4 regions of the Rhizobium sp. 21-4511-3d genome follow, and region 3 is predicted to be linked to each of the others. Evidence: predicted binding sites of a transcription regulator. Region 3 holds the regulator's gene; each other region holds the start of a gene.
What was found. Region 3 encodes LexA, which represses DNA repair genes until DNA is damaged. Its sites were predicted from a motif close to TGTTCNNNNTGTGTTCNG; they were not measured.

Region 1: ACQZ5H_RS01230 (nucleoid-associated protein) is a predicted target of LexA. The motif match lies at 3,427-3,444, and genes of this name have one in related genera.
Region 2: ACQZ5H_RS19510 (putative DNA modification/repair radical SAM protein) is a predicted target of LexA. The motif match lies at 3,046-3,063, and genes of this name have one in related genera.
Region 4: ACQZ5H_RS17575 (YifB family Mg chelatase-like AAA ATPase) is a predicted target of LexA. The motif match lies at 2,663-2,680, and genes of this name have one in related genera.

What each region holds. Positions count from the first base shown of each region.
Region 1 covers NZ_JBNWCF010000001.1:215,093-223,089, forward strand. The annotation lists gene ACQZ5H_RS01215 (EAL domain-containing protein) at 1-582, shown strand, start outside; gene ACQZ5H_RS01220 (DUF1003 domain-containing protein) at 594-1,499, opposite strand; gene ACQZ5H_RS01225 (sensor domain-containing diguanylate cyclase) at 1,684-3,405, shown strand; gene ACQZ5H_RS01230 (nucleoid-associated protein) at 3,507-4,589, shown strand; gene ACQZ5H_RS01235 (GTP pyrophosphokinase) at 4,586-5,572, shown strand; gene ACQZ5H_RS01240 (hypothetical protein) at 6,009-6,296, shown strand; gene ACQZ5H_RS01245 (hypothetical protein) at 6,392-6,706, opposite strand; gene ACQZ5H_RS01250 (SDR family oxidoreductase) at 6,814-7,542, opposite strand; gene ACQZ5H_RS01255 (AraC family transcriptional regulator N-terminal domain-containing protein) at 7,709-7,997, shown strand, end outside.
Region 2 covers NZ_JBNWCF010000008.1:297,584-305,580, forward strand. The annotation lists gene ACQZ5H_RS19490 (glycosyltransferase family 2 protein) at 1-225, shown strand, start outside; gene ACQZ5H_RS19495 (glycosyltransferase) at 238-1,260, shown strand; gene ACQZ5H_RS19500 (glycosyltransferase family 4 protein) at 1,263-2,342, opposite strand; gene greA (transcription elongation factor GreA) at 2,349-2,825, opposite strand; gene ACQZ5H_RS19510 (putative DNA modification/repair radical SAM protein) at 3,069-4,301, shown strand; gene ACQZ5H_RS19515 (UdgX family uracil-DNA binding protein) at 4,301-5,776, shown strand; gene ACQZ5H_RS19520 (VOC family protein) at 5,913-6,350, shown strand; gene ACQZ5H_RS19525 (alpha/beta fold hydrolase) at 6,363-7,373, opposite strand; gene carB (carbamoyl-phosphate synthase large subunit) at 7,449-7,997, opposite strand, start outside.
Region 3 covers NZ_JBNWCF010000001.1:979,975-987,971, forward strand. The annotation lists gene lpxB (lipid-A-disaccharide synthase) at 1-531, shown strand, start outside; gene gltA (citrate synthase) at 564-1,853, opposite strand; gene ACQZ5H_RS05365 (ComEC/Rec2 family competence protein) at 2,124-4,583, shown strand; gene lexA (transcriptional repressor LexA) at 4,564-5,277, opposite strand; gene ACQZ5H_RS05375 (VOC family protein) at 5,482-6,360, shown strand; gene kdsA (3-deoxy-8-phosphooctulonate synthase) at 6,357-7,202, shown strand; gene eno (phosphopyruvate hydratase) at 7,367-7,997, shown strand, end outside.
Region 4 covers NZ_JBNWCF010000007.1:263,365-271,361, reverse strand. The annotation lists gene ACQZ5H_RS17590 (sn-glycerol-3-phosphate import ATP-binding protein UgpC) at 1-928, shown strand, start outside; gene ACQZ5H_RS17585 (cupin domain-containing protein) at 1,029-1,532, shown strand; gene gshB (glutathione synthase) at 1,629-2,576, shown strand; gene ACQZ5H_RS17575 (YifB family Mg chelatase-like AAA ATPase) at 2,756-4,288, shown strand; gene ACQZ5H_RS17570 (putative quinol monooxygenase) at 4,322-4,621, opposite strand; gene cysK (cysteine synthase A) at 4,714-5,676, opposite strand; gene ACQZ5H_RS17560 (LysE family translocator) at 5,809-6,426, opposite strand; gene ACQZ5H_RS17555 (cysteine hydrolase family protein) at 6,510-7,067, shown strand; gene ACQZ5H_RS17550 (DMT family transporter) at 7,057-7,953, opposite strand.

The sequences.
Region 1 (7,997 bases), 760 kb from region 3:
GTCATCAGCGATCTCGGGCGCACGCTGGAGCAGGACCGGTCGCTGCACGTCGCCATCAACATCTCCGCCGATGACATCAAGACCGGCCGCTTCCTCGACATGGCGTCGCTGAAACTCAAGAAGACCGGCATCCGCAACGAGCAGATCTGGTTCGAGGCGACCGAGCGGGGGTTCATCGATATCGATGCGGCCCGCATCAGCCTCGACCGCGCCAGAAAGGCCGGCCATTCCGTCGCGATCGACGATTTCGGCACCGGCTATTCCAGCCTGCAATATCTCCAGGGGCTGCCGATGGACGCCTTGAAGATCGACAAGTCCTTCGTCGACACGATCGGCAAGGGCACCGCAACGAGCGCCGTCACCTCCCATATCATCGAGATGGCAAAGGAGCTCGGGCTGTTCACCGTCGCCGAGGGCGTGGAAACCGAGGAGCAGGCGAGCTACCTGCGCGAACACGGGGTGACCTTCGGGCAGGGATGGCTGTTTTCGAAGCCGCTGACGGCGGCCGACTTCATCAAGTTTCACGCGGCATCGGTGGCACGATACGGCCGCGCCGCCGAGGTCATCCGCGTCGCCGCCTGAGTGCCCTGCAATTAGTTATCCGTCTCGTCCGCCTTCGAGGCATTGAACAGGTTCTTCAGAGCACTGGTCTTGGTCTTCTGCGCCTTGCTGAGCTTCAGGGCGCGGTTGGCGGCCTTGGCCTGTTCCAGCATCATTTCGATCTGGATCTGCTGGATCTCGGTCAGCCGCTCCCACTGCCGGTTCAGGAGGTGGTCGACCTTTTCGTGCAGGTGGCGGATTTCGAGTTCGGCCTTGAGATTGACCTTGTAGTCGTTGAGCGCCCGCAGCCGGTCCTTCGATTCCTGGCGGCGCTGGCTCATCATGATGATCGGCGCCTGCAGCGCGGCGATGGTCGAGAGGATGAGGTTGAGCAGGATGAAGGGATAGGCGTCGAACGCCCGCTGCTCGCCCATCAGGAAGTTGATGCCCATCCACACGGCGAGGAACAGGCAGAAGGAGATGATGAAGGTCCAGCTGCCGCCGAAGGTGGCGACGACATCGGCGACGCGGTCGCCGATCGAGCGGCGCTCCTCGTAATCCTCTTCGATGTTTTCGGCCAGCGTGTCGTGGCTTCTGAGGCTTTCGACGACCTCGTCCTCGAGGTTGGACAGCTCGCCGCGCTCGTCGCGCAGCAGCTCGGCGATGTACTGGCCGCGATAGTCGTCCACGACCTTTCGGTTGATATAGTCGTCCGAGCGCAGGCCGGGATGCTTCTGGCGCATGAAGTCGGCAAGGGCAGGTCGCAGGTCGTCGAAGTGGATGGCGTCCTTCTTCTTCAGCGCAGCACCCGTGATCGCGTCGACGAGGCGCACCGACTTCGCCTTGGCCTGGGCCAGGCTGTCGCTGTAGTCCTTCATCTCGACGGTGGCCGCCTCGCCGTGCCCGGCATCGAAATCGACGATCCCGCCTGCGAATTCAAGGGGCTTTTCTTCAGCCATCCGACGATCCTCTGTGCCGTTTTTCTGCGCTCTAAACATCAAATCGAACAGGATTGTGACACTATCCGGCGATCCCTGCGAGGCCATTTGCCGCCCCTGCGGCGCTGCGGCATGACACCGGCGATAGCAGCTTCTTGGGGCCGCGATTAACGGCATCAAAAGCTTTTCGCGGTAAGGGAAAGTCATGACTACGCGTGGACTTCGAAACCTGCTTTCGCTGGCCGTTCTGCTTCTGATGATGCTGCTGCCTTTCGCTGCCGCATCGGCTGGCGAAGCGGAGCCATCAGGGATTCCGAGCTCCTGCTGGGCCCCTGCCAGCCTCTCGGAAGACGTCGCTGCCGTCATCAGCGATGAGAAGCGATGGTCCTGCGATACCCGCGAATTCTCGATCGATGCCGAGCGTGTCCTGCTGCGTTTCGAGATCGTCCCCGGCGAGCCGCTTCCCCGCTATTTCCTCTCGCGCCGCGCAGCACTCGCCGCCGTGCATCTTCTCGCGATCGATCGCGATGGCGCGATCCGGCAGGACACCATCCCCGCCGCCGCACTCCGGAGTTCCATGGCCGGCGGCTATTTCAAGGCGCACCTGCCTGAGGTCACGGCCGAAACCCGGCAGATCGTCGCCGCCATCGACCTGCCGAGCCACAAGATGACGCTGGAGCGCGCCTATCTCGCCCCGGTCGATGCCGCCGGCGATGTCAGCGACATGCGCTTCGCGCTGCTTCTCGCGGGGCTCGCCGGCATGCTGGTCATGCCGCTGATTTTCAACGCCGCCTTCTACCGGGCGCTGCGCGAGACCTTCGTTCTCTGGCACACGGCGCTCACCTTCTCGCTGCTGGCGACCATTCTGGTCACATCCGGTCTCTCGGTCCTGCTCTTCGATCCGCCGGCGATGACGCTGAGCTGGATGACGACGGTGATCTTCGGCATGACGGTCGCCTCGGGGGCGATGTTCACCTACAGCTTCGTCGAGCCCGGCCTCATGCATCGGCTGCTCAGGCGCGTCCTGCCCTGGTGCGCCGCCTGGGCGATCTTCCTGAGCGTCTTCCACGCGGCCTTCCCCTTCGTCGCCCGCCCCATCCAGTCCAGCGCCTATACGGCTGCCTTCGCCCCCGTCCTTGCCATCTTCATGCTGTCGATGATCGATGCCTGGCGCCGCGGAAGCCGCGCTGCGCGCTACCAGGCGATCGGCTATGCGCCGATGGTCGCGGTCGGCCTGATCCGGCTGGTAACGGGTCTCGTTCCCTGGCTGCACAGCACCGATGCGGCGCTGCTCTTCTATGCCGGCTGCGTCTGCGAAGTCGTCTTCACCACGCTCGGCGTCGCCGAACGCTTCGTCACCATGAAGCGCGAGCGCGACCGCGCCCGCAACGAAGCCGAGCTGCTCGAACGCCTCTCCGAAACCGATGCGCTCACCGCGCTCCTGAACCGCCGCGCCATCGAGCGCCAGTTCGAGCAGTTGCGCGCCGAAGGTTTCTGCGCCCTCGCCGTCATCGACATCGATCATTTCAAGGCGATCAACGACGTCAACGGCCACAGCATCGGCGACGAGGTGCTGAAAGCCGTGGCCCGCGCCCTCCAGCCCGGCCCGCACGTCCGCGCCTACCGCCTCGGCGGCGAGGAATTCGTCCTCCTGCTGCGCGGTGAAGACGCCGAAACGCAGGCTGAACTGCGCCGCCAGGCCATCCCCGCCATCGTCGCCCACACCGTCCCCGGCCTCGGCCGCCCGGTCACCGCCAGCATGGGCCTCACCGCGCTCGCCGGCTGCGAGGACTTCGCGGCGATCTACGAGCGTGCGGACAAGCTGCTCTACGAAGCCAAGAGCGCCGGGCGGAATCGGACGCGCGGCGGGTGCGTCGGGGCGGCTGTGGGGCAGGGGTTTGCGGGGGACATGGCGAGGAGCGCGTAGAGTATCATACAAAGACGCGTATGGTCTCTTTTTGTTCTTGCTATCTTTCCTTAATCAGTTCAACCTAGAATTGGCTCTCTAATGACCAGGGGAGGTGAATTGTGATCGTCGAAAATCTTACTATCAATCGGGTGGTCATGCATGAGGTTTTCCAACGGAAAGACGGACCGAATTTAGTTCCGCCAGCCTACGGCAAAGAACTTGAGGTGCTCGACACTAAAGCCCTTACGCACTTCGGCGTGAGAATTACCGATGCACTGTCCGCGCAATCCAAAAGCATCGAAATGCGCATTGTGAAGACCGGAGAGGGCAGCGTGGTCGGAATCGCTCGGCAACTTGTGCTCGCAAATGACAAAGACTTTCCGGCAACATCAAACCAAGTGGCGGATGGCCTTGCTGACGCCCAAAAATCGCGAGGCATTCCTGGTGGTATGTTGCTCGTATTTGACGGAACAGTCGGCAGCGATGAGAAACCCTTTGTTGGAGTAATGAAGGCAGAGATGCAATCGGGCTTCCAGAGGCGACTGGCTGCTTCAAAGGTTGTCACCGAGTTCCTTGAGAACATCTTTCTGACGCCAGCTACGAGGCTTTATAAGTTGGCCCTGTTTGTCGCAGACGACGTAGCCGTCACGAATGATACAAGGTGGCGCTGCTTCGTGTTTGATGCAAACATAACTGCTGCGCGGCGTGAGAATGCCGCGGTTTATTTCTATGACGGCTTTTTAGGCTGTGCGTTTCCCGAGAACGGGAAGTACGAGACGGCGAAATTCTTCGATCTGACCAAAGAGTTTGTTCGGGATCGGATAACCGATCGTGATCTTAGACGGGATTTGGGCGACGCTCTTTTCGCATTCGTTAAGGTGGATCAAGCGCCAACCTTTACCTCGCAACAGTTCGGCGACGCCTACTTACCGCCAGAGCTCCGTGATCCCTTCAACAAATTTCTTGAAAGCAAAAAGTTTCCCACTGACCGAGCCGTTATTCGTGATGTGAGTGAAATGGGCGGCAGGCTGAAACGCCGGAAATATAAGTTCGGTCCCGATATTGAATTTTCTGCGTCGCCCGAAGCAATTCGGAATGGAACTGCTATTATTGAAGAAGTTCCTGCAGCAGACGTCGCCGAAACGGAAGTGAAAACTTGGACACGGATCACTATTAGAAGGCCAGTAATTGAGCAGCTATGACAAGCGAACTGGAAATCCTTGAGCGTTGGCGCGCCGATAAGGCGAGCTACGAAGTATGGGGTAAGTTCGTCGTTGAAAAGGTCGTTGAAGCGCTTTCAATTGATATTGAGGCGCCGCATTTATTCCTGCGCTTGCCAGTAGCCCCGCGACTTAAGGAAGAGACATCGCTTATCCAAAAGGCGCTCTACCGTGGGAAGGGCTATGCCAACCCTTACGACGAAATCGAGGACAAGGTTGGAGTTCGATTTGTTGTGCTGACCTCAGATGAAATCTCAATCGTCGAGAATGCGATCACGCAGTTTGGGGACAAATTTTGGTTTTGGGAGAAATCCAGAGATTTCGTGGAGGAGCGCGATCGCAAGCCTTGGGAGTTTGGATATCAATCAGTTCATTACGTTGTGCGGGCAAAGGCCGGAGTTAATGCCGACGGTAACTCAATACCGCTAGACATTCCTTGTGAAGTGCAGATTCGAACCCTGCTTCAGCACGCGTTTAGCGAAGTAACGCATGACACAATCTATAAGCCGAGTGTTAAATCTACTCCAGAAATGATGCGTGCTGCAGCAAAGGCGATGGCATTAATTGAGGCCACCGATGACTATTTCCGTCAGGTCGGTGCGCTGATCGGTGCGTCTGTTAGCGGAGTTAAGGAACTCATTGGCGCGCTATCTCGGCACTACGCTGAAACAATAGGTGTTGACGCTACGATTGCGCGCCTCGATGGTGAGCTGGTCGATGCCTATCTCCCTCTTGCAGCTGAGACTTCCATTGAAGAAATTGTCTCTTGGCTCAAGACGAAGCAGTTCATCACAAAACGCATTCAAGAGCGGCGAAAAACGCAGGTGCTCTATACGCTGCCATCTATCTTTTTAGTTTACTTCGTCGTTGGCAATTTTCCGAACATCGCTGCCTCGCCAGGTTTGCTGACGGACGATGAGCTCGCTCCGATTTACTCAGATCTAGGGCTGGCGATTTCGCACTAGCACGCCTAATTCGCAAGCATGCGCTGGCGGATGATTGAAGCCATCCCTTGATGCCTTGTGCGAGTTTGGAAAACGCAAGGAGTTGATGGCGCCGAGACACCGAAGTGATCGGCGCTCATCATCTCACCACGACAACACCCCATTATGATTGAAATGCCCCGCCGTCGGCTCGTCTTCGCCGAGGGTGGCGAGCCTCATGCCCTTATTGTGGGTAACCCGCGGGCATAAAGCTCGTCTGGCCGCGCAACTTTATCTGCAAACACCCACAGCCCCAAAATCAAACACCTTTCCCCAATGCCACCAACAGCTTAAACCCATCCTTATCCAAGATTATCCAAATCACAGGCTGTAGCGCCTGATGCCGCTGCAATCCGGAACGTACGCCAGGTTGTGGATTTTGTCCTCAGAGGGGTAACAACCTCGAAAGGAAGAGATCATGACAATGCGTTACACGCTCTGCATCCTGCCTTTCGTCGTCATCGCAAGCGGTTGCGTGGCGACGGATCAGAACAGGCACCGTGGGTGTGACGCCAATCGCTTCGTCACATCGGAACAGCAACGCAACCACCGCGCTCAGGGTTGCCAGGCAGGCGGCTTCTTCAGCGATTCCCGCACCGACCAGGGGAGCGACAAGAAGGGCGGTCCGTCGCTTCGCACGGCACCGGCAGCCGTTGCTCCGCCGCCACCACCGCCCCCGCCGCCGCTCGACGTGTCCGTGCTGTGATCAACTGGACCGGTAAGCCAGAGGCCTTCCGATGCCTCTGGCCGCCGCCGCCCCGGGGGCGATGGCTCAGGCGGAAGGCATCTGCCGCGAAGGCCTCAAAGCGAGACGCAGTCGAGGCAGACCTTTAGGACGCCCGTCAATGCCAGCACGACGCCGGCCACCATGCCCAAGCTTATGATGACGATAATCGGCCAAGCGATCACCAGCTTCTGCCACGGTGTTACGACAAATCGTTCATCGTCGATTTCAGACATATAGATCTTCGGACCGAAATCGATGCTGAAATCGAAGTCGTTTCTCATGTAGAAGATGATCGACCGGATAAACCAGTACCAAGACCAACCGCTGAAGCTGCTCAAGAAGATCAACGCTATCCAAAGCAATGGCCGCCCGTCGCCGCTGTGATCCAATACCTATACCCCACAATGCGTCTTCTCGATTAGGGTTTGTCCCGCGCTATCTGGCAATAGCGCGGAGTGACGCATCATAGACCGGCGGGGAAGCCAAGCCTCCAAGCCTACCAGGGCAACACGCCATTATGGTTGAAATACCCCGCCGTCGGCCCGTCTTCGCCGAGGGTGGCGAGCTTCACCGCCACTTCGGCGGCCTGTTCCACCGTGCGGTAGCCGCTATTGCCGTTCATCTCGGTCGCGGTATAGCCGGGGTCGGCGGCGTTGACCTTGATGCCGAAGGGTTCGGCGGCCTTGGCGATCGAGACGGTGGCGGCGTTCAGCGCCGATTTCGAGCTGTTATAGCCGAGCGCGTTAATGGCGTAGAATTCGTTCTCCGGATCGAGCAGCGACTGGATGGAGCCGAGCTCGCTGCTCATCATCACGATACGCCCGGCCTTCGAGGCCTTGAGGAGCGGCATGAAGGCCTGGGTCACGCGGATCGGGCCAAAGACATTGACCTCGTAGACCTTCCTGGTGGTCTCGATCGGCTCTTCCAGCGGCGAGATGCCGAAGCCCTCGGCAATGCCGGCATTGTTGACGAGCACGTCGAGCGTGCCGGTCTGTGCGGCAAGCGTCTTGGCCGCGGAGGCGGCGCTCCTGTCGTCGGTGACGTCGAGTTCCAGCCAGTGGGCATCGAGGCCCTGCGCCCTGAGTTTGGCGGCGGCTGCTTCGCCGCGGCCCCGGTCGCGGGCGCCGAGAAAGACGCGGTATCCTTCCGCCGCCAGCCGCCGGGCGATTTCGAAACCGATGCCCTTGTTGGCGCCGGTTACCACTGCAGTCTTCGTATATGTCATGTTCGCACTCCGTTTGTGGAGCAACAGAGATCGTGTCGATCGCCCCTCCGGCGTGAGCCCTAAAGTCCCGGCTTCTTGCCTATTCCTCCTGACGTTTGATGCGCGCCGGGCGCGCGCCTTGTCTTGCGTCCGGCCGCCATGTCACCATATGTCCATGATGGATGTGATGGACGAATTGCGCGATCGCGCGCTGAAACACGCAGACGGCCGCCTGACGCAGACGCCGGTGCCGCGGGTGACGATCACCCGGGATTCGGCGCGTACGCCGATGATCGCCGGCATCTACGAGCCGATGCTCTGCCTCGTGCTGCAGGGCTCGAAATGCGCCATCATCGGCGACAGGGCGCTGCATTATGACCGCGCCAGCTATTTCGTCGCCAGCATCGAGGTGCCCGGCGCCTGCCAGATCGTCGAGGCCGCACCCGATCATCCCTATCTGGCGCTGGCGCTGACGC
Region 2 (7,997 bases), on a different contig from region 3:
CAGCATTTTGCGGCGGGCAAGACGCCGAAGGCGGCCAAGCTGTTCTTCTCGCCGCCGATCTATTTCTTGCGTCTCTATTTCAAGAATGGTCTATGGCGTTGCGGTGTTCCGGGCTTCATCGAGGCGATGACCGGCGCCGTCTACGCGTTTTTGACGCAGGCCAAGCTTTATCAGCGCAATGCCCTGAAGCGGCGTCCCAATGCGGATGATGCCGGGGATCGCTAAGAGGAATTTCGTGTGAAGGTTTTTCATTTTCACTTCGGCAAGGATGGCGGCGCGGAGAAGTTTTTCGTGCATCTGGCCAGGGGCCTCGGGCGCCGGGGCGTCGAGCAGACGTCGGTGATACGGCCGGATCGTCTTTGGCGGAAGGATATCGAACCTTATTCCAAGATCATCGAAAGCAATTTTCGCAATCTTTCGCCGGACCGGCTGCTGCTGCCGATGAAGGTGCGCTATCTGGCCGAGCGTGAGAAGCCCGACGCCCTGTTTTCCTGGGCGACGCGCGCCAGCCGGCTGATGCCGAACTACAAGGGCTGCATCAAGATTTCGCGTCTTGGCGATTACCCGACCAATCTCAGCTATTTCAAGAATACCGACGTACTGGTGTGCAATACGCCCGGGATCGGCGAACATGTGCGCAATATCGGCTGGACGCGCGGTGTCGAGGTCATTTCCAATTTCACGACGACGGATCGGGTTGCTCCCGTCGATCGCGCTTCGCTCGATACGCCTGAGGGCGTTCCCGTTGTCATGTCGATGGGGCGCTTCGTTCCGCGCAAGCAGTTCGCCTTGCTGACCGCTGCCGTCGCCAAGCTGCCGGGCGTCTATCTCTGGCTTGCCGGGGACGGCGAGGAAATGGAGAATGTTCGCAAGGTTGCAGCCGATCTCGGCGTGACCGATCGCGTCCGTTTTCTGGGCTGGCAGAAGGATACGAGGCCCTTCGTCGCGGCTTCCGATATTTTCGTCATGCCCTCCAGCCATGAGCCGCTCGGCAATGTCATCCTCGAGGCCTGGGCGCAGCACAAGCCGGTGGTTTCCAGCCGCTCGGAAGGGCCGCTCTGGTTCATGCGCGACGGTGAGAACGGTTTGCTGGTCGATATCGGCGATACGGATGGATTTTCGCGCGCCATCGAGCGGTTGATCAATGATAGCGTTCTGAGGGAGAAAGTGGCGGCCGGCGGCAATCAGACGCTGATGCAGCAATTCTCCGAAGAAGCCGTCTGCAACGCCTATATCGAGCTCTTCAAGCGCAAGCCGTAAAATCAGTAGCGGGTCGAGCGGTAAACCGCGGCGATCCGCTTTGCTTCCATGTCGATCTGGAAATCTTCCAGGATATGCGCCAGACCGGCGGCGGCGAGCGTGTCGCGGCCGGGCGTGTCGTCCATGTAGCGGGCGGCCATTTCTGCCATGGCATCCAGGCTGTCGCGGGCGATCATGCCCTGCGGTCCATTGCCGTCATCCACCAGCAATTCCGGAAACGCCCCGACATCCGTCGCGATGACGGGTACGCCCGTTGACATCGCTTCCAGCGGCGTCAGGCCGAAGCCTTCCCAGCGTTGGGGGGCGATGAAGAGGTCGAGGGTGCGGTACCAGTCGTTGATGTTCGTGTGCTCGCCGACGAAGAGGATGCGGTCTGCGAGGCCGGCGGCGGTGACGCGGGCTTTCAGGCCGTTTTCGAAATCGATGTGCTTGGCGGTGGCGCGGCCGGCGATGATGGCGATCCAGTCCGGACGGTCGGGGAGGAGGCGGATCATCGTGTCGACGAAGAGGTCCGTGCCCTTCTGGTGGCGGACGCGGCCGAAGCAGCCGGCGATGTTCTTGGTGGGATCGAGACCGACGGCGGCCTTTGCTGCTGCCTTATCTGCAGGCGGCGAGAAGCGGACGGTGTCGATGCCGTGCAGGATGACGGTGCTCGGCACTTCCAGATAGGCCGCCGTCTTGCCGCTGGTGGCGATCACGGCGTCCATCTTCGAGATCAGCCACTTGGTCCAGCCGGTATGCTTGCGCTGCGAGGCCGAGGTGAAGACGATCTTCAGCTTCATGCGCAGGATGTCGCGCATGATGATGGCCGGCAGCATCTCGACATTGCGGCGCGCATGCCAGACGCGGTGCTTCTTGCCCACCGGCGGCGTCCAGAGATGGATGAGATCGCGGAAGCGGATATGCGGAAGACTTGCCGGCAGGCCGGGGCCGAGCGCTGCGATCTTCTGACCGAGCGCCCGCTGAACCGGAATCAGCTGGATGATCGTCGACGTGACGCCGGAGAGGCGCCGCTTGAAGTTCGGCGCGATGATCTCGACGTCACGGATATCGATGCGGGCAGGGCGGCTGTCTGGCGCCACGGATGATCAGCCCCAGGAAATCTGGAGGATTTCGTAGGCCTTGGATCCGCCGGGCGCGTTGACTTCGATGGATTCGCCGACTTCCTTGCCAATCAGCGCGCGGGCGATTGGGGAGGAAATGGAGATGCGGCCGGCCTTCACGTCGGCTTCCTGGTCGCCAACGATCTGATAGGTCTTTTCTTCCTCGGTGTCCTCGTCGACGAGCTTCACCTTGGCGCCGAACTTGATCTTGTCGCCGGACATCTTCGAGAGGTCGATGACTTCAGCGCGCGCCGTCAGGTCTTCGAGCTCGGCAATACGGCCTTCGTTGAGGCTCTGGGCTTCCTTGGCAGCATGGTATTCTGCATTTTCCGACAGGTCGCCATGGGCGCGCGCTTCGGCGATCGCCTCGATGATGCGGGGACGCTCTTCCTGCTGGCGCCAGCGCAGTTCTTCCTGCAGCTTGACGAAACCACCCTGCGTCATCGGAACCTTATCTACCATTTTCCCGTCCTTTATTCTTCGTGCCGCTGCAGGTAGGCAGTGACACAAAAGAAAACAGGTCCCGAAGAGAACTTCGGAACCGTGCCAACAATCCTAGTTGCTTCGCTTATAGCAGATCGCTACCGGCGATTTCCATAAAATTCGTATCAGCGCTTCTGACCCGGCTCACGGTTGCGATATCTGGCGCAGAAATCCGCTGGCTTTCATTGACTTTTAGCAAAAGAACATATAGGGAACAAATCCATGAAGAAGTCGCTGAATGAACGATTGGCCATCCTCTCAGATGCCGCGAAGTACGATGCTTCCTGTGCTTCCAGCGGTACGACGAAGCGCGATTCGGGCGCCAGCGGCGGGCTGGGCTCGACCGAGGGATCCGGCATCTGCCATGCCTATGCGCCGGATGGACGATGCATCTCGCTGCTGAAAATCCTGCTCACCAATTTCTGCATCTATGATTGTGCTTTCTGCATCAACCGCTCGTCGAGCAATGTCGAGCGCGCCCGCTTCACGCCTGAAGAGGTGGTGTGGCTGACGCTGGAGTTTTACCGGCGCAATTACATCGAGGGGCTGTTTTTATCCTCCGGCATCATCCGCTCTTCCGACCATACGATGGAGGAGATGGTGCGGGTGGTGAGGGAGCTGCGCGTCACCCATAATTTCCGCGGCTATATCCATCTGAAATCGATCCCCGAGGCGTCTGCGCATCTGATCGAGGAGGCGGGGCTTTATGCCGACCGGCTGTCGCTCAATATCGAGCTGCCGACCGACAACGGCATCACCCGTCTGGCGCCGGAGAAGAAGCCGTCGAGCATCCGCCGCTCGATGGGTGATCTCCGGCTGAAGATCGAGGAGGCCGGTGAGCCGACGCTGCAGACCAAACGGCGCAAGCGCTTCGTGCCGGCCGGGCAGAGTACGCAGATGATCGTCGGGGCCGATGGCGCCAATGATGCGACGATCCTCGGCACCAGCGCGCGGCTCTACGGCAGCTACGGGCTGCGGCGCGTCTATTATTCCGCCTTCAGCCCGATCCCGGATTCCTCGAAGAACCTGCCGCTGATCAAGCCGCCGCTGATGCGCGAGCACCGGCTCTATCAGGCAGACTGGCTTTATCGCTTCTATGGCTTCGGTATCGACGAGATCACCGCGACGCAGGAGGGCGGCATGCTGGATCTCGATCTCGATCCGAAGCTCGCCTGGGCGCTCGGCCATCGCGACCAGTTTCCCGTCGACATCAACAAAGCCGCCAAGGAGCTGCTGCTGCGCGTGCCCGGCCTTGGAACCAAGGCGGTGAAGGGCATCCTGTCCGGCCGCCGGTTCCGCAAGCTGCGCATCGAGGATCTGTCGCGGCTCGGCGTGTCGATCAAGAAGGTGCAGGCCTTCGTCACGGCGGAGGGCTGGACGCCGAAGCGGCTGATCGACCGGCCGGATCTGCGCGCCATGTTCGAACCGAAGCCCGAACAGCTGCAGTTGCTCTGATGCTGAAGGTGGCGCTGCATGGCAGGGGCGATTTTACCGAGTGGCGCGATGCCGCCCGATCGCTCGCCGCTGCCGGCATTGCGCCCGGCGAAATCGAATGGCGGGAGAGGGGCGGCGACAAGCAGCTGTTCTGGGAAGAGGATGTTCTGCCGCCGCAACCATCGGGCAAATCGCAGTTGACGGTGCCGCAGGCCTTCATCGACCTTGCCTCTGCCGTCATCTGCCATACCGATCCCGTGCGGTTTACGCTGCTCTATACGCTCTTGTGGCGGCTGCAATCGGACAGGAAGCTGCTCGATATCGTCTCCGACGAGGATGTCTCGCGGGCCCGGCTGATGGAGAAGAGCGTGCGCCGCGACGCGCACAAGATGACCGCCTTCGTTCGCTTCAAGGAGGTCGGCAGCGGCATCTCGATGAACGGGCGGCGGAAGTTTTTGGCCTGGTTCGAGCCGGATCATCATATCGTCGTGCGCAAGGCGCCGTTCTTCCAGCGGCGGTTCAACGACATGGACTGGATCATTCTGACGCCGAAGGGATCTGCCGGATGGGACGGGGTGAAGCTGACGACCAGCCACGAGCCCTGCGAAAAGCCCGATCTGACCGATGATGCCGATGTGCTCTGGCGGACCTATTACGCCAATATCTTCAACCCGGCGCGGCTGAAGGTGAAGGCGATGCAGGCGGAGATGCCGAAGAAATACTGGAAAAACCTGCCGGAAGCGGAGCTCATTCCGGGGCTGGTCGCCAATGCCGAAAGCCGGGTGATCGAGATGTCGAAGCGCCAGGCGACGACGCCGCAGCCTTTCCACGACCGGCTACAGCAGGCGGCGAGAAGCCAGCCCCTGCCAGAGCCGGCACCCGCCGGCACGCTGGAGGCGTTGCGGGAGCAGGCCGCCGTCTGCACCCGTTGTCCGCTGCATGAGAAGGCGACGCAGACGGTTTTCGGCGAGGGGCCGGAGAATGCGGATATCGTCTTCGTCGGCGAGCAGCCGGGCGATCAGGAGGATCTGGCAGGACGCCCGTTTGTCGGCCCGGCGGGAAAGGTCTTCGATCAGGCCATCGAGGCGGCGGGGATCGACCGTTCGAGCTTCTATGTCACCAATGCCGTCAAGCATTTCAAATACGAGCCGCGCGGCAAGCGGCGCATCCATCAGCGCCCGAATATGGGCGAGGTACAGCATTGCCGCTGGTGGCTGAAGCTGGAGCTCGATCTCATAAAGCCGAAGATCATGGTGGCGATGGGGGCGACGGCGCTGGCGGCGCTGACCGAGACGAAGCACCGGCTGACCGACATCAGGGGGCAGGCGATGCGGATGCCCAATGGACGGCTGCTTTTCGTCACCGTGCATCCGTCCTACCTGCTGCGGCTTCCGGACGAGCGGGATAGGGCTGAGCAGCTGGCGCTTTTCCAGCAGGATATGGTGGAGATTCAGACGCTTATGCGCAGGATTTCGCAAAGTGATTCCGCTGCCTGAATTTTTGATTCAATGGTAGCTCGGATCGATGGGCGGCGAAAAAGTCGCTGCCGATGTCGGTTGAGAGGCATCTGAAACGTCCTCTGGCCGATGAGGGATATCCTCTCGATTGAAACCATATCAGGAGACGGGAAGCATGGCGCTCAAGCGGATGGACAATATCGGGATCGTCGTCGAGGACCTCGATGTGGCGATCGATTTCTTTCGCGAACTCGGGCTCGATCTCGAAGGGCGCGCGACGATCGAAGGGGAATGGGCGGGACGCGTCACCGGGCTCGGCGATCAGCATGTCGAGATCGCCATGATGCGCACGCCCGACGGCCATAGCCGGCTCGAGCTTTCCCGGTTCATCCGGCCCGCGGTGATCGCCGATCACCGGAATGCGCCCGTCAATGCGCTCGGCTATTTGCGCGCCATGTTCACCGTCGACGATATCGATGACACGCTCGCGCGGTTGCGCGCACGCGGTGCGGAGCTCGTAGGCGAGGTGGTTCGCTATCAGGACGTCTACAAGCTCTGCTATATCAGAGGACCGGAAGGTCTGCTGATCGGGCTTGCCGAAGAGCTCGGCTGACCTGACGCGCGCCTAGTTGCTGCCCGGTGCCTGTAGCGAGGAGACGAAGGTCGCAATCAGGCTGGCGGTCTTTTCCGGTGCCTCGATCTGCGGAATGTGATTGACGCCGTCGAGAACGGAGAGCTGCGCCTCCGGCAGCAGGCGGGCGATCTCTTCGCCCTGCGCCAGCGGCGTGACGCTGTCTTCTTTGCCCCAGATCAGCAAGGCCGGTTTCTGGAAGCTTTGGTAATTCTCCGGCTTGAAGGCGCGGGAGGCTTCCTCGTTGCCGAAGAGACCGGTGACGAACCAGTTTGCAACGGCGTGGCTCGTGCCTTTGACGACGAGCGGACGGCGGTAGACCTCGATCCGTTCCGGTGTCGCGACGGCATCGTCATCGGCCACGAAATCGCGCAGCCCTTTGCCGATCATCCGCGGATTGGTGAAGGTCGCGGCGATGATGGCTTCCCGTAGGCCGGGGGCGGCAAAGAGCGGTGCCAGCGGCGGCTTGGAGGGCGGGCGGCCAAGGCCGAGAGCAGCATCCAAGAGGACGAGACCGGAGATACGGTCCGGCGCGATGAGCGCGGTTTCCATGGTCGCGCCACCGCCGAAGGAATGGCCGAGCAGCACGAATTGCTGGAGGCCTGCGGCATCGGCAAAGGCGAGGATGCGGCGTGCCTGCGCCTGCCGGGAATAGTCGCCGGAAGCGGGGCGCTCGGAATAGCCGAAAGGCGGCAGGTCGGGGGCGATGACGCGGAAGCCTTCAGCGCCCAGCCGCTCGGCGATCGGCGCCCAGGTTTCGGACCATGCCATGGCGCCGGGGATCAGCAGGATCGCCGGACCGCTCTGTGGTCCCCATTGCTTGTAGTGGAGGTCGAGGCCATCGGCCTGCAGATATTGCCCGGCCTCGCCATTGCGGCCCGGCGGCAGGCTCTCGCGCCAGATCGAGGCGGCATAGAAACCGGCAAACACGAGAAGCGCTAGGCCGATCAGCGCACCGGCGATGCCAGCGAGAATTTTGACGATCCGGATGGCTATGCTTCTCATGCGCGCTCCCCCGCCGCAATGTTTCATGCGGCGAGGAATAGCAGACAGCCCGTTAAGAATTTCGGGCCGTGATGCTTATGCGAAATAGCTCTGCAGCGGGCGGACTTCGAGATTGCCGGCCCGCAGGGCCTTGATGGCGAGGGCGGCGGCTTCGGCGCCGGCCATCGTCGTGTAGTAGGGCACCTTCTGCATCAGCGTGGCGCGGCGCAGCGACTTCGAATCCGAGATCGCCTTGTTGCCGTCGGTCGTGTTGATGACGAGCTGGACCTGGCGGTTGCGGATGGCGTCCTCGATATGCGGACGGCCCTCAAGAACCTTGTTGATCTTCGTCGCCTCGATGCCGTTTTCGCCGAGGAAGCGGGCGGTGCCGCCGGTTGCCAGAACCTTGAAGCCTTCACCGACCAGAATGCGGATCGCCGGCAGGACGCGCTGCTTGTCGGCATCGCGCACCGAGACGAAGACCGTGCCGTCACGCGGCAGTTCGACGCTGGCGCCGAGCTGCGACTTGGCGAAGGCCAGCGCGAAATCGGTGTCGAGGCCGATGACTTCGCCGGTCGAGCGCATTTCCGGGCCAAGCAGCGTATCGACGCCCGGGAAGCGGGCGAAGGGGAAGACGGCTTCCTT
Region 3 (7,997 bases):
GATGCGGCAGACGATCTCCTGGCGCGCAATGGCGACATCCGCTTCGTCATGCCCACGGTGAGCCGCCGCGAGGCGCTGGTGCGCGAGCTGGTATCGCAGTGGAAAGTGCAGCCCGAGATCCTGATCGGCAGCGATGCCAAGTGGCGCGCTTTTGGCGAGGCGGATGCGGCGCTGGCCGCCTCCGGAACGGTGATCCTCGAGCTCGCGCTCGCAGGCGTGCCGACGGTCTCGACCTACAAGACCGACTGGATCATCTCGCTGATGACCTCGCGCATCAAGACCTGGACGGCGGCGATCCCGAACCTGATTGCCGATTACGCCGTGGTACCCGAATATTTCAACGACAGCGTCCGTGGCGGAGCGCTTGCCCGCTGGATGGAGCGGCTGTCCGGCGATACCGCGCAGCGGCGCACCATGCTGGAAGGCTACGATCTCGTCTGGCAACGCATGCAGACGGAAAAGCCACCCGGAGAGAAGGCGGCGGAGATCGTTCTCGACGTTCTGGACAAGAAAAAACCCGGTCATCGCTGACCGGGTTTTTTGTTTTCGGATTGTCCGGGCGCTTAGCGCTTGGAAACCGGAACGTAATCGCGCTGTGCTTCACCGATATAGAGTTGGCGCGGGCGGCCGATGCGCTGCTGCGGATCCTCGATCATTTCGTTCCACTGAGCGATCCAGCCGACGGTGCGGGCGAGAGCGAACAGAACGGTGAACATGGTCGTGGGGAAGCCGAGCGCCTTCAGCGTGATACCCGAGTAGAAGTCGATGTTCGGGTAGAGCTTCTTCTCGATGAAATACTCGTCGGTGAGCGCGATGCGCTCAAGTTCCATCGCCACTTCGAGAAGCGGATCGTCCTTGATGCCGAGTTCGCCGAGAACTTCATGCGTCGTCTTCTGCATGATCTTGGCGCGCGGATCGTAGTTCTTGTAGACGCGGTGACCAAAGCCCATCAGGCGGAACGGATCGTTCTTGTCCTTGGCGCGTGCGACATATTCGGGGATACGATCGACGGAGCCGATCTCCGACAGCATGTTGAGCGCTGCTTCGTTGGCGCCGCCGTGAGCAGGGCCCCAGAGGCAGGCAATGCCGGCCGCGATGCAGGCGAACGGGTTTGCACCCGAAGAGCCGGCGAGACGAACGGTCGAGGTCGAAGCGTTCTGCTCGTGGTCCGCATGCAGGATGAAGATACGGTCCATGGCGCGGGAGAGAACCGGATTGACCGTGTACTCTTCGCAGGGAACGGCAAAGCACATGCGCAGGAAGTTCGACGCGTAATCGAGGTCGTTCTTCGGGTAAACGAAGGGCTGGCCGATGTGGTACTTGTAGGCCATTGCGGCCAGCGTCGGCATCTTGGCGATCATGCGCAGCGAAGCGACCATGCGCTGGTGCGGATCGGTGATGTCGGTCGAGTCGTGGTAGAAGGCCGACAGGGCGCCGACACAGCCGCACATGACGGCCATCGGATGCGCATCACGGCGGAAGCCGGTGAAGAAGCGGCTCATCTGTTCGTGCACCATCGTGTGGTGCGTCACGCGGTGGTCGAAGTCCTTCTTCTGAGCTGCCGTCGGCAGTTCGCCGTAAAGCAGGAGATAGCAGACTTCCAGGAAGTCGCCGTGCTCGGCCAGCTGCTCGATCGGATAGCCGCGGTGCAAGAGAACGCCCTCATCGCCATCGATGTAGGTGATCTTCGATTCACAGGATGCGGTCGAGGTGAAACCAGGATCGTACGTGAAGGAGCCGGTGTTTTTGTAGAGTGCGCCGATATCGATGACATCTGGCCCAATCGTTCCGCTCTTTACGGAAAGATTGGCGGACTTGTCGCCGATTTTGATTGTTGCGCTTTGATCCGTCATTCTGATCCTCCAAATTGGCGGCGGCGCCATAAAAGCGCCATAGGGTTAAGCGTCCGCTCAGATTGCTATATGATAGCGCGCCTAATGCCAAGTTACCGTGACGCCATTTTGTGCATCGCAGTATCAACTTTTAGGCACTCCTGCGATGCTGTAAACGCATAGCGGAAGCCGATGATTTATTTAGGCTTTTTGCACTCACGATTTTTTGCGTTTTTTCAATCGATTATTGTTGCTGAAACGCGCGCAGGGTTGCATCTTGGTTGTATTTTAATGGGTCGCAAGGCTCTTTACATGCCGGGGTTGAAAAGCAGCGAGATCAGCCTGGAACTTTCGGAGGATGCGGCCAAATTGCCGCATCTTGAGCCAGCGCGCGCCTATTCTGGCCTCTCGCCCGTGCCGATGCGGCACTCACCGGCCACGCTCAGCGCTTATCGACTCCGATCATCCTTCAGGCGCGCGATAGGCGCCATCCCGAAATGCGCCGACGAAGAGCTCGCCTACGGTGGCCGAATGCTCTTCGCGCCGGTTGCGCTCGGCTTTGGTGCCGTGGCGTGGTTTGCGGCCGGCAATGGCGTTTCGCCAATTATACCGCTCTTCTTCATCGCGGTGCTGTTCACTCTCATGATCGTGACCGATCGGGCGCGGGAGGGGATGCGCGTCGTGATCGCCGCATTGACGTTGGTCGCGGCAGGCGTCGCGACTGCGCAATTCGAAACGTGGAGAGCCGAGACCATCCTGCTTGATTCCGCCGTGACGACGACGCTCACAGGACGGGTCGAGCGCCGGGAAAGCGACGGCCGCGGCGGCTGGCGCTACGTGCTGTCATTGCGCGCAACCGAAAACCCGGTGGTGAAACGCCCGCCCGCCCGGGTGACTGTCATCGCCCGCGGCGCCAAGTCCGAGTTCGAGACGGGAACCTGGGTGAAGGGCAGGGCGCGGCTGACGCCACCCTCCGGTCCGGCACTCCCCGGTCTCAACGACTTCTCGTTCTCATCCTATTTCGATCGCGTTGGCGCCAATGGGTTTTTCTATGGGGCGCCGGCGGCGGTGAGGCCGGGGGCCGCAGACGAGCATTCGCTGACCGACAGCGCCTTCGAGTGGCTCTACCGGTTGAGAAGCGGCATCGGCGATCGCATCAGGGGCATTTTGCCCGGCGATACTGGCGCTTTCGCTGCCGCGCTCGTGACCGACGAGCGGCGGGCGATTTCGGCAGAAACTACGGAGGCACTCCGGCAATCAGGCCTCGCGCATATCATCGCCATATCGGGCCTCAACATGGCGCTGTCTGCCGGCATCTTCTTCGTCGGGTTCCGCACGCTGCTCAGCCTGTTTCCGTCCGTCGCCCAGGCCTACCCGGTCAAGAAGATCGCGGCTGCCGGAGCGCTTGCGGCCGTCACCGCCTATTTCCTGATTTCCGGCTTCGCGGTTTCCGCCGAACGCGCCTTCATCATGATGGCGATCATGCTGACGGCGGTGTTCTTCGACCGGCCGTCGATCAGTTTGCGCAACGTGGCGCTCTCGGCGCTGATCATCATCGCCATCTCGCCCTCAGAAATCATGGGGCCGAGCTTTCAGATGTCCTTTGCCGCGACGCTGGCGCTGGTCGCCGGCTATGCGCTCTGGAAGGAGCGGCCGGCCCGCGACAAGCCCTTTGCGAAATTGCGCCTCGTCAGGCTCATGTCATCGGCGGCCGGCTTCTTCGGCGGCATCCTGCTCACCTCCGTCATCGGCGGTTTCTCGACGGCGCTGTTTTCGATCGAGCATTTTCACCGGCTGACGGCCTATGGCCTGCCTGCCAATCTCGCCGCCATGCCCGTCATCTCCTTCGTCATCATGCCGGCCGGGCTGTTTGCAATGCTGTTGATGCCGTTCGGGCTGGATGCCTGGGCCTGGCAGGTGGTCGGCTTCGGTCTCGATCTGGTGATCGCGATCGCCAAGACCGTCTCGTCCTGGGGAGGTGATATCGGCGTCGGCCGATTGCCTGCCTGGTATTTCCCGGCCGCGGTCGCGGGCTTCCTGTTACTGACCCTGCTGCGCACCCGGCTGAGGCATATCGGCACGGCAATCATGGCCCTGTCGACGCTTGTGGTCGTCATGCTTCCCGAGAAGCCGCCGCCGAAGATCGTCATTGCTGAGGACGGCAGCATGGCGGGGATCGTCGGTTCCAGCACAATCGCTACCAATCGCGAGCGCCCGCCGGGTTTCATCTTCGATCAGTGGAAACGGGCTCTGGTGCTGGACAGCCATCGCGAGCCGATCTTTATCACATCGGCATCGGCATCGACATCGGTCCCGACCGCGCCGCCGGGTGAAAGATTGAGGCTGACATCAGCGCAACAGCAGGAAGCGCAGAGCGCCATTGCGGCCAATGCCAGGGAAGAGCGGTTTTCCTGCGTAAAGAAAGCCTGGTGCACGGCAAAGCTGGAGAACGGCTCGGTGCTGACGGTCATCGACAATGCCGCTTACCTCGGCCCCGCCTGCGATGCATCCGATATCGTCGTCACACCGGTGCGCCTGCGGCTCGAAAGCTGCCGCTCTGGCGCACTGCTTTTTACCGGCGCTACTTTAAGAAAGACAGGCTCTGTCGAGTTGCGCTTCGATGGAGGCGCTGCAGCAGTCACCGCATCCTTCGAGGATCTCGATCGCCCCTGGACCCGCCACCGCGCCTATGATTGGCGCAGCGGCACTTTTGACGGTGATGAAATCGCCGTCAGTGATAGCGGCGGATAAGGCCGACAAGCTTGCCCTGAACCTTGACGCGGTCAGGCCCGAAGATACGCGTTTCGTAAGCCGGGTTGGCAGCTTCGAGTGCGATCGATGCGCCCTTGCGGCGGAAGCGCTTCAGCGTTGCTTCTTCATCGTCGACGAGGGCGACGACGATATCACCGGCATTGGCGGTATTGGTATTGCGGATGATCACCGTGTCGCCGTCGAAAATGCCGGCCTCGATCATCGAGTCGCCCTTGACTTCAAGAGCGTAGTGCTCGCCGTTTCCGAGCATGTCGGCGGGAACGGTGATGTCATGGGTGTTCTGCTGGATCGCGGAAATCGGCACACCGGCGGCGATGCGGCCCATGACAGGAACCGAGATCGAGCTGCTATTGTCTTCGTTCGCCGGCTTCGGCGGCGCGACGGGCTGCGGCTTGCCGAGGCTGCCTTCGATGACGCTTGGCGAGAAGCCGCGGCGCGGCTGGATGCTGGGGCTGTAGGCCTCGGGCAGCTTGATGACTTCCAGTGCGCGGGCGCGGTTCGGTAGGCGGCGAATGAAGCCGCGCTCTTCGAGCGCTGTGATCAGGCGATGAATGCCCGACTTAGAGGCGAGGTCGAGCGCATCCTTCATTTCGTCGAAGGACGGCGGTACGCCGGACTCCTTCATCCGCTCGTGAATGAAGAGGAGAAGCTCCTGTTGTTTGCGCGTCAGCATCGAAGTCTTTCCCCAGATTCGTGAAACAAAGCCAGAACGGACACTATATGTTCCATATGTGTTCCGCAAGTGCCTAAATATTGGTAAAACTTCCCATCATTTTTCGTCATTTTTGAAAGTTTCTTTGCCGGATTGGTTATCCGCGCTTGCGCTTTGCCCGGCGCGGCGTGCAAATCTCTGCCGGCTTCACCGGAGGGAACCGCCATGACGCATCCGCTCGATCATCTGGTACTGCCCGTCACCCATATCGATGTCGCCCGCGAGCGACTCGGCCGTCTCGGTTTCACCGTCGCTGCCAGTGGCCGCCATCCATTCGGAACGGAGAATGCCTGCGTCTTCCTCGCCGACAAGACCTATCTTGAGCCGCTCGGCATCGCGAGCCAGACGGAGTGCGATGCCGCCGCCGCCAAGGGCAACAGCTTTATCGCCCGCGACCAGGCCTTCCGCTTCCGCTGCGGCGATGATGGATTCTCGGCGGTCGTCTTCGGTACTGACGATGCCGATGCGGACAGGGCCGCCTATGATGGCGCGCAGCTGAGCGGCGGTGACATGGTGGAGTTCTCGCGCCCGATCGTCATGCCCGATGGAACGCAGGCGACCGGCGCCTTCAAGCTCGCCTTTGCCGCCGATCTGAGGGCGCCCGATGTCTTCTTCTTCGCCTGCCAGCGGATCAACGCCTTTCCGGCCGATCGCAAGGCGCTGGAGACTCATGCCAACGGCGTTCTCGGCATCGTCGAGATCGCGCTCAGCGCAGAGGAGCCCGATGCCTTCGCGTCGCTGTTGCAGACGGCAACCGGCGGCGTGGCGCCCGGTGAGGCCGCCTTCGGCCTTTCCTTCGCTCTCAGCAATGTCCGGATCGTCATCTATTCCGAAGAAGGGATGGAGGCCTATTTCGATGTCGAGCCGCTTGGCACCGATAACGGCCTGCGGGCGCGGGCAATCGTCTTTGCGGTCGCTGATCTGGCCGTGACAGCGGCGCATTTGGCTGCTAACGGGATCACCTACGTGAATATGAACAATCGTCTATTGGTGAAGCCGGCGCCGGGACAAGGCGCGATCTTCGCCTTCGAGGAGACCCAATGAGCAACACCAATGCAGAAGTCGCCGTCGGCGAAGGCGCTGGCCGCGTTACCTTTTCCAATGCCGGCAAGCTGTCGATCATCGCTGGCCCCTGTCAGATGGAAAGCCGCGAACATGCCTTCATGATCGCCGGTGTTCTGAGCGAACTCTGCAAGAAGCTCGGCATCGGCCTCGTCTACAAGTCTTCCTTCGACAAGGCCAACCGCACCTCGCTCTCGGCGCAGCGCGGCATCGGCCTCGACAAGTCGCTCGAAGTCTTCTCTGATCTGAAGAAGGAATTCGGCTTCCCGGTTCTGACGGACATTCATACCGAGGAGCAGTGTGCAGAGGTCGCAACCGTCGTCGACATCCTGCAGATCCCGGCCTTCCTCTCTCGCCAGACCGACCTTCTCGTTGCTGCGGCCAAGACCGGCCGCGCCGTCAACGTCAAGAAGGGCCAGTTCCTGGCTCCGTGGGACATGAAGAACGTTCTCGCCAAGCTCAATGAGACGGGCAACCCGAACATCCTGCTCTGCGAGCGCGGTGCTTCCTTCGGCTACAACACGCTGGTCTCCGACATGCGCTCGCTGCCGATCATGGCGGCCATGGGCGCGCCTGTGATCTTCGATGCCACGCATTCGGTGCAGCAGCCGGGCGGGCAGGGCGGATCGAGTGGCGGCCAGCGCGAATTCGTCGAGACCTTGGCGCGTGCGGCCGTCGCCGTCGGCGTTGCCGGCGTCTTCGTCGAGACGCATGAGGATCCTGACAATGCGCCGTCGGATGGCCCGAATATGGTCTATCTGAAGGACATGCCGCGGCTTCTCGAAAAGCTTCTGGCCTTCGATGCGATCGCAAAGTCGGCCTGACGTTCAAAAGGCTGACATGATCTTGTAATAGGCCACGCAGGTGGCCTGAAACGAAGGCATGTTAGGCGGCTCAAAAACGGCTGTGAAAACGCCATTGCAATCTGCGTGCCTTCGATTAAGACGATTTCAAACGATTTATCCACCCACCGAGCAGGAAGAAACCCATGACTGCAATTACCGATATCATCGCCCGCGAGATCCTCGATAGCCGTGGCAACCCCACCGTCGAAGTCGACGTCTATCTCGAAGATGGCAGCATGGGCCGTGCGGCTGTTCCGTCGGGCGCTTCGACCGGCGCGCATGAAGCCGTTGAAGTTCGCGATGGCGGCAAGCGCTATCTCGGCAAGGGTGTCGAAAAGGCTGTCGAAGCCGCCAACACCGAGATCTTCGATGCCATCGGCGGCATCGATGCCGAAAACCAGATCCAGATCGACAACATCATGATCGAGCTGGATGGCACGCCGAACAAGTCGCGTCTCGGCGCCAACGCCATCCTCGGCGTTTCGCTCGCTGTCGCCAAGGCTGCCGCTCAGGCCGCCGGCCTGCCGCTTTACCGCTACGTCGGTGGCGCTTCCGCTCACCTGCTGCCGGTTCCGATGATGAACATCATCAACGGCGGCGCACATGCAGACAACCCGATCGACTTCCAGGAATTCATGATCCTGCCGGTTGGCGCCGACTCGATCCGCGAAGCCGTCCGCATGGGCTCGGAAGTCTTCCACGTCCTCAAGAAGGAACTGTCGGCTCAGGGCCACAACACCAACGTCGGTGACGAAGGCGGTTTCGCACCGGGCC
Region 4 (7,997 bases), on a different contig from region 3:
ACAGGTGAAGATCGGCAGCCGCGTCGTCAACAATGTCGAGCCGGCTGACCGCGACATCGCCATGGTGTTCCAGAATTACGCGCTCTATCCGCATATGTCGGTGCGCCAGAACCTCGAATACGGCCTGAAAAACCGCGGGACGCCGCGGGCGGAGATCGATGCCCGTGTCGCCGAAGCCGCCCGCATGCTGCAGATCGAGCAGTATCTCGAGCGCAAGCCGAAGGCTCTCTCCGGCGGCCAGCGCCAGCGTGTCGCCATGGGCCGCGCCATCGTCCGCAAGCCCGCCGTCTTCCTCTTCGATGAACCGCTGTCGAACCTCGATGCGAAGCTGCGCGTCTCCATGCGCGGCGAGATCAAGCGCCTGCAGCGCCGTCTCGGCACGACGTCGATCTACGTCACCCACGACCAGCTGGAAGCAATGACGCTGGCGGACCGCCTCGTCGTTCTGAACGGCGGCCATATCGAGCAGATCGGCGCGCCGCTCGAAGTCTATCACACGCCCGCCTCGACCTTTGTCGCGAGCTTCATCGGCTCTCCCGCCATGAACCTGCTGAAGGGCGAGCTGCATGGCGACAAGCTGGCGATCGGCCCGAGCCTGATCGATCTCGCAGGCAATGCGCCGACATCCGGCCCGGTCACCATCGGCATGCGCGCCGAAGATCTGCGCCTTGCCAAGGCGGACGAATATGCGATGCCGCTTACCGTCGAATATGTCGAAGAACTCGGTTCGCAGCGTCTCGTCCACGGCCTGCTCGGCGACCAGCAGCTGACCGCGGTCGTCTCGCCGGAAACGCCGATGACCGCAGAAATGCGCTTCGTCATCACGCCTGAGAAGCTGCATTTCTTCGCGGCAGACACCGGCAAGCGGATCGGCAATGGTGTTGCGCAGGCATCGAATGCGGCGGTTACGGCCGAAGCGGTCCAATAGGCGTCGACAGGATCTGTTAAAATTTTAGCAGCCGCTTGAACGCCTCTCTTACGACTCTTCTGTTATTGCCCGAACATTGGGGTAGTAAACGGGGTGTTTCATGGCCTGGAAGCTTATGCTTGCAAGTGCGGTCGCGATGGCTGCGCGCACGGTGCCGTATGCCGTGGCGATGCCGCGCGGCAAGTCCTTCATCGCGCATTCGAGCGATCACCTGCCGATGAAATCGACGCCCATCAATCCGGACTGGATCGTCAGCGGCGACCCGCAGGCGCGCACCGCCGAGCATTCCCGCGGCCATGACGAAGCCTCGCTGACGGCGATATGGGACTGCACGGCAGGCGAATTCCGTTGGTTCTTCGGCTGGGACGAAACGGTGATGATCCTCGAAGGCGAAGTGCATATCACCGCTGAAGACGGCACCGAGCGCACACTTCGCGCCGGCGACGTCGCCTTCTTCGCCGGTGGCACCTGGGCCAGCTGGCGTGTCGACACCTACGTCCGCAAGGTGGCCTTCCTGCGCAAGCCCTTCCCGAAGCCGGTCGCGCTCGCCTATCGTCTTCGCAACATGCTGCGCAATAGCGGCCAGCAGGGCCTCGCCGCTTGAAAAATCCTTGATCGCGATGCTGCGAAGTCCTTGATTGACCGTTGCGTTCGACCCTCTTGCGACCTACATCTGTCCGGCATTCAGTGAGGGACGGAAATGGCCAAGATCAAGAACGTAGCGGTCCAGATGGACCATGTGTCGGGCATCAACATCGCAGGCGATTCCACCTTCGCCATGAGCCTCGAGGCGCAGACCCGGGGCTACAAGCTCTTCCACTATACGCCCGATCGCCTGAGCTTCCGCGACGGCCAGGTCTTCGCCTCCGTCGAGCCGATGATCCTGCGCGACGTCAAGGGCGACCATTTCGAGCTCGGCGCGCCCGAGCGTGTCGATCTCTCGACCATGGATGTCGTCCTGCTCCGCCAGGATCCGCCCTTCGACATGTCTTACATCACCTCGACGCATCTTCTCGAGCGCATCCATCCGAAGACGCTCGTCGTCAATGATCCGGCTTGGGTACGCAATTCGCCTGAGAAGATCTTCGTCACCGAATTCGCCGACCTGATGCCGAAGACGCTGATCACCAAGGATGCCGCCGAGATCCGCCGCTTCCGCGACGAGATGGGCGATATCATCCTGAAACCGCTCTACGGCAATGGCGGCGCCGGCGTCTTCCATTCGACCAAGGACGACCGCAACCTTTCCTCGCTGCTCGAAATGTTCGGCCAGCTCTTCCGCGAGCCCTTCATCGCTCAGCAGTATTTGCCTGACGTGCGCAAGGGCGACAAGCGCATCATCCTCGTCGATGGCGAGCCCGTCGGCGCCATCAACCGCGTTCCTGCCGAGCATGACAGCCGCTCCAACATGCATGTCGGCGGCCGCGCCGAGGCGACCGAACTGACCGCACGCGAGCAGGAAATCTGCAAGCGCATCGGCCCGGCCCTGCGCGAACGCGGCTTCCTGTTCGTCGGCATCGATGTGATCGGTGACTACATGACAGAGATCAACGTCACGTCTCCGACCGGCATCCGCGAGGTCAAGAAGTTCGGCGGCGCCGATATCGCCAGCCTCCTCTGGGATGCGATCGAGCGCAAGCGCGCCTGATTCTTCAGGGCTTTTGTTCTCATTTGTGGGCCTGATACAACCCGCTGCAACCTGAGTGCAGCGGGGACGTGAATCTGTTCATTTATTGTTCTTGTTTTATTCTGCTTACTATGCCAGATTGCAATCCGCGGCCATGAAAGGTCGCAATACGCGATGTAGTTGGTTGCGGGGGCAGGGGCATGGTCGCACGCGTCAGTACGGTTGCATTCCACGGTATTGAAGGTGTGCCGGTCGAAGTCCAGGTGATGGTCGCTCCCGGCAAGATCGGCATGCAGATCGTCGGGCTTCCCGACAAGGCGGTTGCGGAAAGCCGCGAGCGGGTGCAGGCAGCACTCCACGCATCCGGGTTGGCACTTCCGGCCAAGCGTGTCACCGTCAATCTGGCGCCCGCCGATCTTCCGAAGGAAGGCTCGCATTTCGATCTTCCGATCGCGCTCGGCCTGATGGCTGCTCTCGGCGCCATCCTGGCGGATGCGCTCTCGGATTATGTCGTCTTGGGCGAACTCAATCTCGATGGCACGATCGCACCCGTTGCCGGCGCGCTGCCTGCGGCAATCGGCGCCAATGCGCTCGGCAAGGGGCTGATCTGCCCGGCCGAAAGCGGCCCGGAAGCCGCCTGGGCCGGAACGCAACTCGATATCCTTGCGCCGCGGAGCCTCATCGCGCTCGCCAACCATTTCCGCGGCACGCAGGTTCTGTCGCGGCCGGAGCCATCGATCCGCGCCAATGCCGCAAACCTTCCCGATCTCGCCGACATCAAGGGTCAGGAAAGCGCCAAGCGTGCACTGGAGGTGGCGGCCGCCGGCAGTCATAATCTGCTGATGGTCGGCCCGCCCGGTTCCGGAAAGTCGATGCTTGCCGCCCGTCTGCCCTCCATCCTGCCGCCGCTGTCGGCGGCCGAGCTGCTCGAAGTGTCGATGATCCATTCGATCGCCGGTCAGCTCTCCGGCGGCAAGCTTTCGGACCGGCGGCCGTTCCGCACCCCGCACCATTCGGCAACGATGGCCGCCATGGTCGGCGGCGGGCTCCGCGCCCGTCCCGGCGAGGCTTCGCTCGCCCATCACGGCATTCTCTTCCTCGACGAGTTTCCGGAATTCTCGCCGCAAGCGCTCGATGCCCTGCGCCAGCCGCTGGAAACCGGCGAATGCATCATCGCCCGCGCCAATCACCGCGTGACCTATCCCGCCAACATCCAGTTGGTCGCCGCCATGAACCCTTGCCGCTGTGGTATGGCGGGCGAGCCTGGCCATAGCTGCGCCCGCGGTCCCCGTTGCCAGGCCGACTATCAGGCGCGCATCTCGGGCCCGCTGATGGACCGCATCGATATCCGCATCGACGTCCCGGCCGTTTCTGCAGCGGACCTGATCCGCCCGATGCCGGCCGAGGCAAGCAGCACGATCGCCGCCCGCGTCGCCCGCGCCCGCGAACTGCAGGCCGACCGCTTCATCGCTGCATGCCTCAATACAATCACCACCAACGCCCGCTGCTCGACATCACTGATCGAGAAATATGCCGAGCCGGATGCCGGAGGTCTCCAGCTGTTGCGCGATGCCGCCGAGAAGATGCGTTTCTCCGCCCGCGGCTATCACCGGGTCCTGAAAGTGGCGCGCACACTCGCCGATCTCGACGGCAAGCCAACCGTCGGCCGCATCCATCTCGCCGAAGCGATTTCCTATCGCATCGCAGGAGAGCGGCTGACCGCGGCAGCATGAGGGTTTCCGCTGACGGCGGATCAGGAAGCACCGTCAGGTTTGGCGGGGTTCACCGACCTCATAGCTTCGAAGGTTGCGATCATGGATGCCGAGTTCCGGCCAAGCGGCGCGCCATTTGGCGAGATGTGCCGTCTTGAAATGGCGATCGAGCGTTGCCTGATCCTGCCACATCTCCTTCACGTGGATGAGGCCAGGTTCGAGTACATCTTCGGCATAGGAGTATTCCGCGCAGCCATTTTCGCTGAGGCTGCCTTCCACCATGCGTTTCATCACAGGCCGGGCGGCAGCGAGGTTTTCGGGTGGCAGGCGAATGGTTCCGACGATCAGCAACATGCGGACTTGCTTCCGAGGTGGCGGGTATAAGTGACCAACAGAAAGGGCGCCCGAAGCGCCCTGTCCATTCGATTAAGTGCAGCAGGCGAAGCTTAGCCTCCGAGCCCATCGAACAGCGCCGTCGACAGATAACGCTCGGCGAAGGACGGGATAATCACCACGATGTTCTTGCCGGCGTTTTCTTCGCGGCTGCCCACCTTGATGGCTGCGGCAAGTGCAGCACCCGAGGAGATGCCGACCGGCACGCCTTCGAGCTTGGCAACCAGACGGGCAGTTTCCATCGCCGTTCCGCTGTTGATGGTGACGACCTCGTCGTAGATCTTGGTGTCGAGGATCGCAGGCGCAAAGCCGGCGCCGATGCCCTGGATCTTGTGCGGGCCTGGCTGGCCGCCGGAGAGAACCGGGGATTCTTCCGGCTCGACGGCGATCACCTTGATGCTGGCCTTCTTCGACTTCAGCACCTGTCCTGCGCCGGTGATCGTGCCGCCGGTGCCGATGCCGGAAACGAGAATATCGACGCTGCCGTCGGTATCGTTCCAGATTTCCTCGGCCGTCGTCTTGCGGTGGATCTCGGGGTTGGCAGGGTTTTCGAACTGCTGGGGAATGATCGCGTCAGGCAGCGTCGCGGCCAGTTCCTCGGCCTTGGCGATCGCGCCCTTCATGCCCTTCGGCCCCTCGGTCAGCACCAGCTCGGCGCCGAGCAGCGCCAGCATCTTGCGGCGCTCGACCGACATCGTCTCCGGCATGGTCAGGATCAGCTTGCAGCCCTTGGCGGCTGCCGCGAAGGCAAGCGCGATACCGGTGTTGCCGGAGGTCGGCTCGACCAGCGTCGTCTTGCCGGGCGAAATCTTGCCCTGCGCTTCCAGGCTCTCGATCATCGCCACGCCGATACGGTCCTTGACGGAGGCGATCGGGTTGAAGAACTCGAGCTTGGCCAGCAGGTTGGCCTTGACGCCCTTTTCCTTGGCGAGCTTGTCGAGGCGCACGATCGGCGTATCGCCGATGGTCTCGGTGATGGACGAATAGATGCGGCCGCGGCCCGGTTTCTTCGACATGCGTGCTCTCCCTTTAAGTGTGTTGCCGAGAGAATAGGGTCAAAGGCGGATGGAAGCCAGACTGAGCCCTCCGCCACGGCGGCATCAAGGAGAAAAAATCCTTTTAAAACCGCCGTTTGACGAACGAATTTTTCAGGCTGCGCGAGTGGCGATAAAGGCTGCCGTGCCCGCCAGAATGCCGGCCGCCGTCCGGTTCAGCGCCTGCAATGCGCGCGGCTGCTTCAGCATGCTGCGGGCGCGGGTTGCAAGCAGCATATAGGGGATCAGCACGCTGAGCAGCACGACAAAGGTGGCTGTCAGCAGCAATCCATATTCGCGCAGGCCGATCGCATGGATGTCGATCAGCGTCGGCACCAGCGCCACGTAGAACAGCATTGTCTTCGGATTGCCGAGCGTCACCAGCAGGCCCGAAAGAAACGACATGCCGACGCTGCTCGATTTGCGCGCCGCGATATCCTGCGGCAGCAGGCCGGATGTCCAGAGCTTGTAGGCGATGTAGCAGAGATAGATCACGCCCGCGAACTTGATGACGAGAAAGATCTCGGTGAAGGTCTGCGCCACGAATGCGAGGCCGAGAATGACCGCCGTCAGATAGGTCATGTCGCCCAGCACCAGGCCGAGACCCATGAAGAAGGTCTCGCGAAAATTCGAGCCGAGTGCCCGCGCGACGATCGCCGTGATACCCGGCCCCGGAATGGCGGCTGCGATGAACAATGCGCCGCTATAGGCAATGAGCGCTGCGATCGTCATTTGTCTCTCCCTGATTGCCGCCTATTTACGACTGTGCGAAATCGCTTTCAAGCAACTTCGAAAATGAACTCATGGGCGATGACATGACGAAGGCCTTGCTGCTGATCGATATCCAGAATGCCGTGCTCGAAGGCATGGGTGCTGACGACCGCGTGCCGGTGATCCAGCAAGCCTATGACGGCGTTACCAGGCGGCTGGCAGCAGTGCTCGGCAAAGCCCGGTCGGAAACCGTCCCTGTCATCATCGTCCAGCATGACGAGGCCGAGGGCGACCCGATCGCCAGGGGCAGCAAGGGCTGGGAAATCAGGGCGGAAGTGGCGCCCTTGCCGGGCGAACTGCTGATCAACAAGGAGGCCTGCGACGCCTTCTTCGAGACGCCGCTGGAGGCGGAGTTGCGCAGCCGCGGCATCACCCATCTCGTCATCGGCGGCTGCGTCACGCCCTTCTGTATCGATACATCGGTGCGCCGCGCCGTCTCGCTCGGCTTCGATGTCACGCTGATATCCGACGGCCACATGAGCGGCGATAACGGCGTACTCGGCTTCGAACAGATCATCGCGCATCACAACGCCGTACTCGGCGGCTTCGGCGCCGGCGCGCATGGCGTCAAGTTGTCGAAAGCCGCCGATATCAGCTTCTGACTGCACGCAGAAACCGCCCCGGCGTCCAGCCGAGATTCATACCGGCGGCTGCGAGAAGGATGATCGCGGCACCGATCACCTGCAGCGGCTGCAGCGCGTGGCCGAAGGCAATGCGGTCGACGGCGATCGCCGCGATCGGATAGATGAAGGACAGCGCGCCCGTCAGATGTGTCGGCAGCTTCTGGATCGCGCCGTAAAGCAGCACATACATCAGCCCCGTATGAAAGACGCCCATCGTGACCAGCTGCGACCAGGTTCCTGATGTCGCCGGCAGGGCCGAGAAGTCTACAAAAGGCGCCAACATCAGAATGCCGGTCGAAACCTGGATGAGCGCGATCAGATGCGGCGGCGTGCCCTTCAGCCATTTGGCCGCCAGCGCTGCCAGCGCATAGAAGAAGGCGGCACCAAGTGCCAAGGCGATCCCCAGGCCGTAGCTGCCGGTAACAACACCGCTATCCGGCTTAGCCTCGACGATCGCCATCATGCCCGCGAAGGCAAGCCCCAGCCAGAAAAGCTTGGTGCCAGTGATCTTTTCGCCGAGAAAGGCGGCGCCCAGCGCCAGCAGCATGAAAGGCTGGGTGTTGTAGACCGTCGTGGCGATCGAAATCGACGCATGCGAATAGGAGGCAAACAGCAGCAGCCAGTTCAGCACGATGGCGACGCCGCCGAAGACAGCGATACCGAAGCTTTTCAGCGACAGAAGCCGCGGATTGAGAAGCCCGAGCACAGCACAGATCACGAGCAGGGTGATTGCGCCGAACAGGCAGCGCCAGAACACGACATTGCCGACCGGCTGGCCCGACATCACGACGAACCAGCCGATGCTGCCCGAAATCAGCATTGCCGCCGTCATTTCCGCGCTTCCGCGCTTGATCTCGCTCTGCATCGCAACTCTCCCTTGATGGAAGCGCAGATTATTGCGCAACCAGA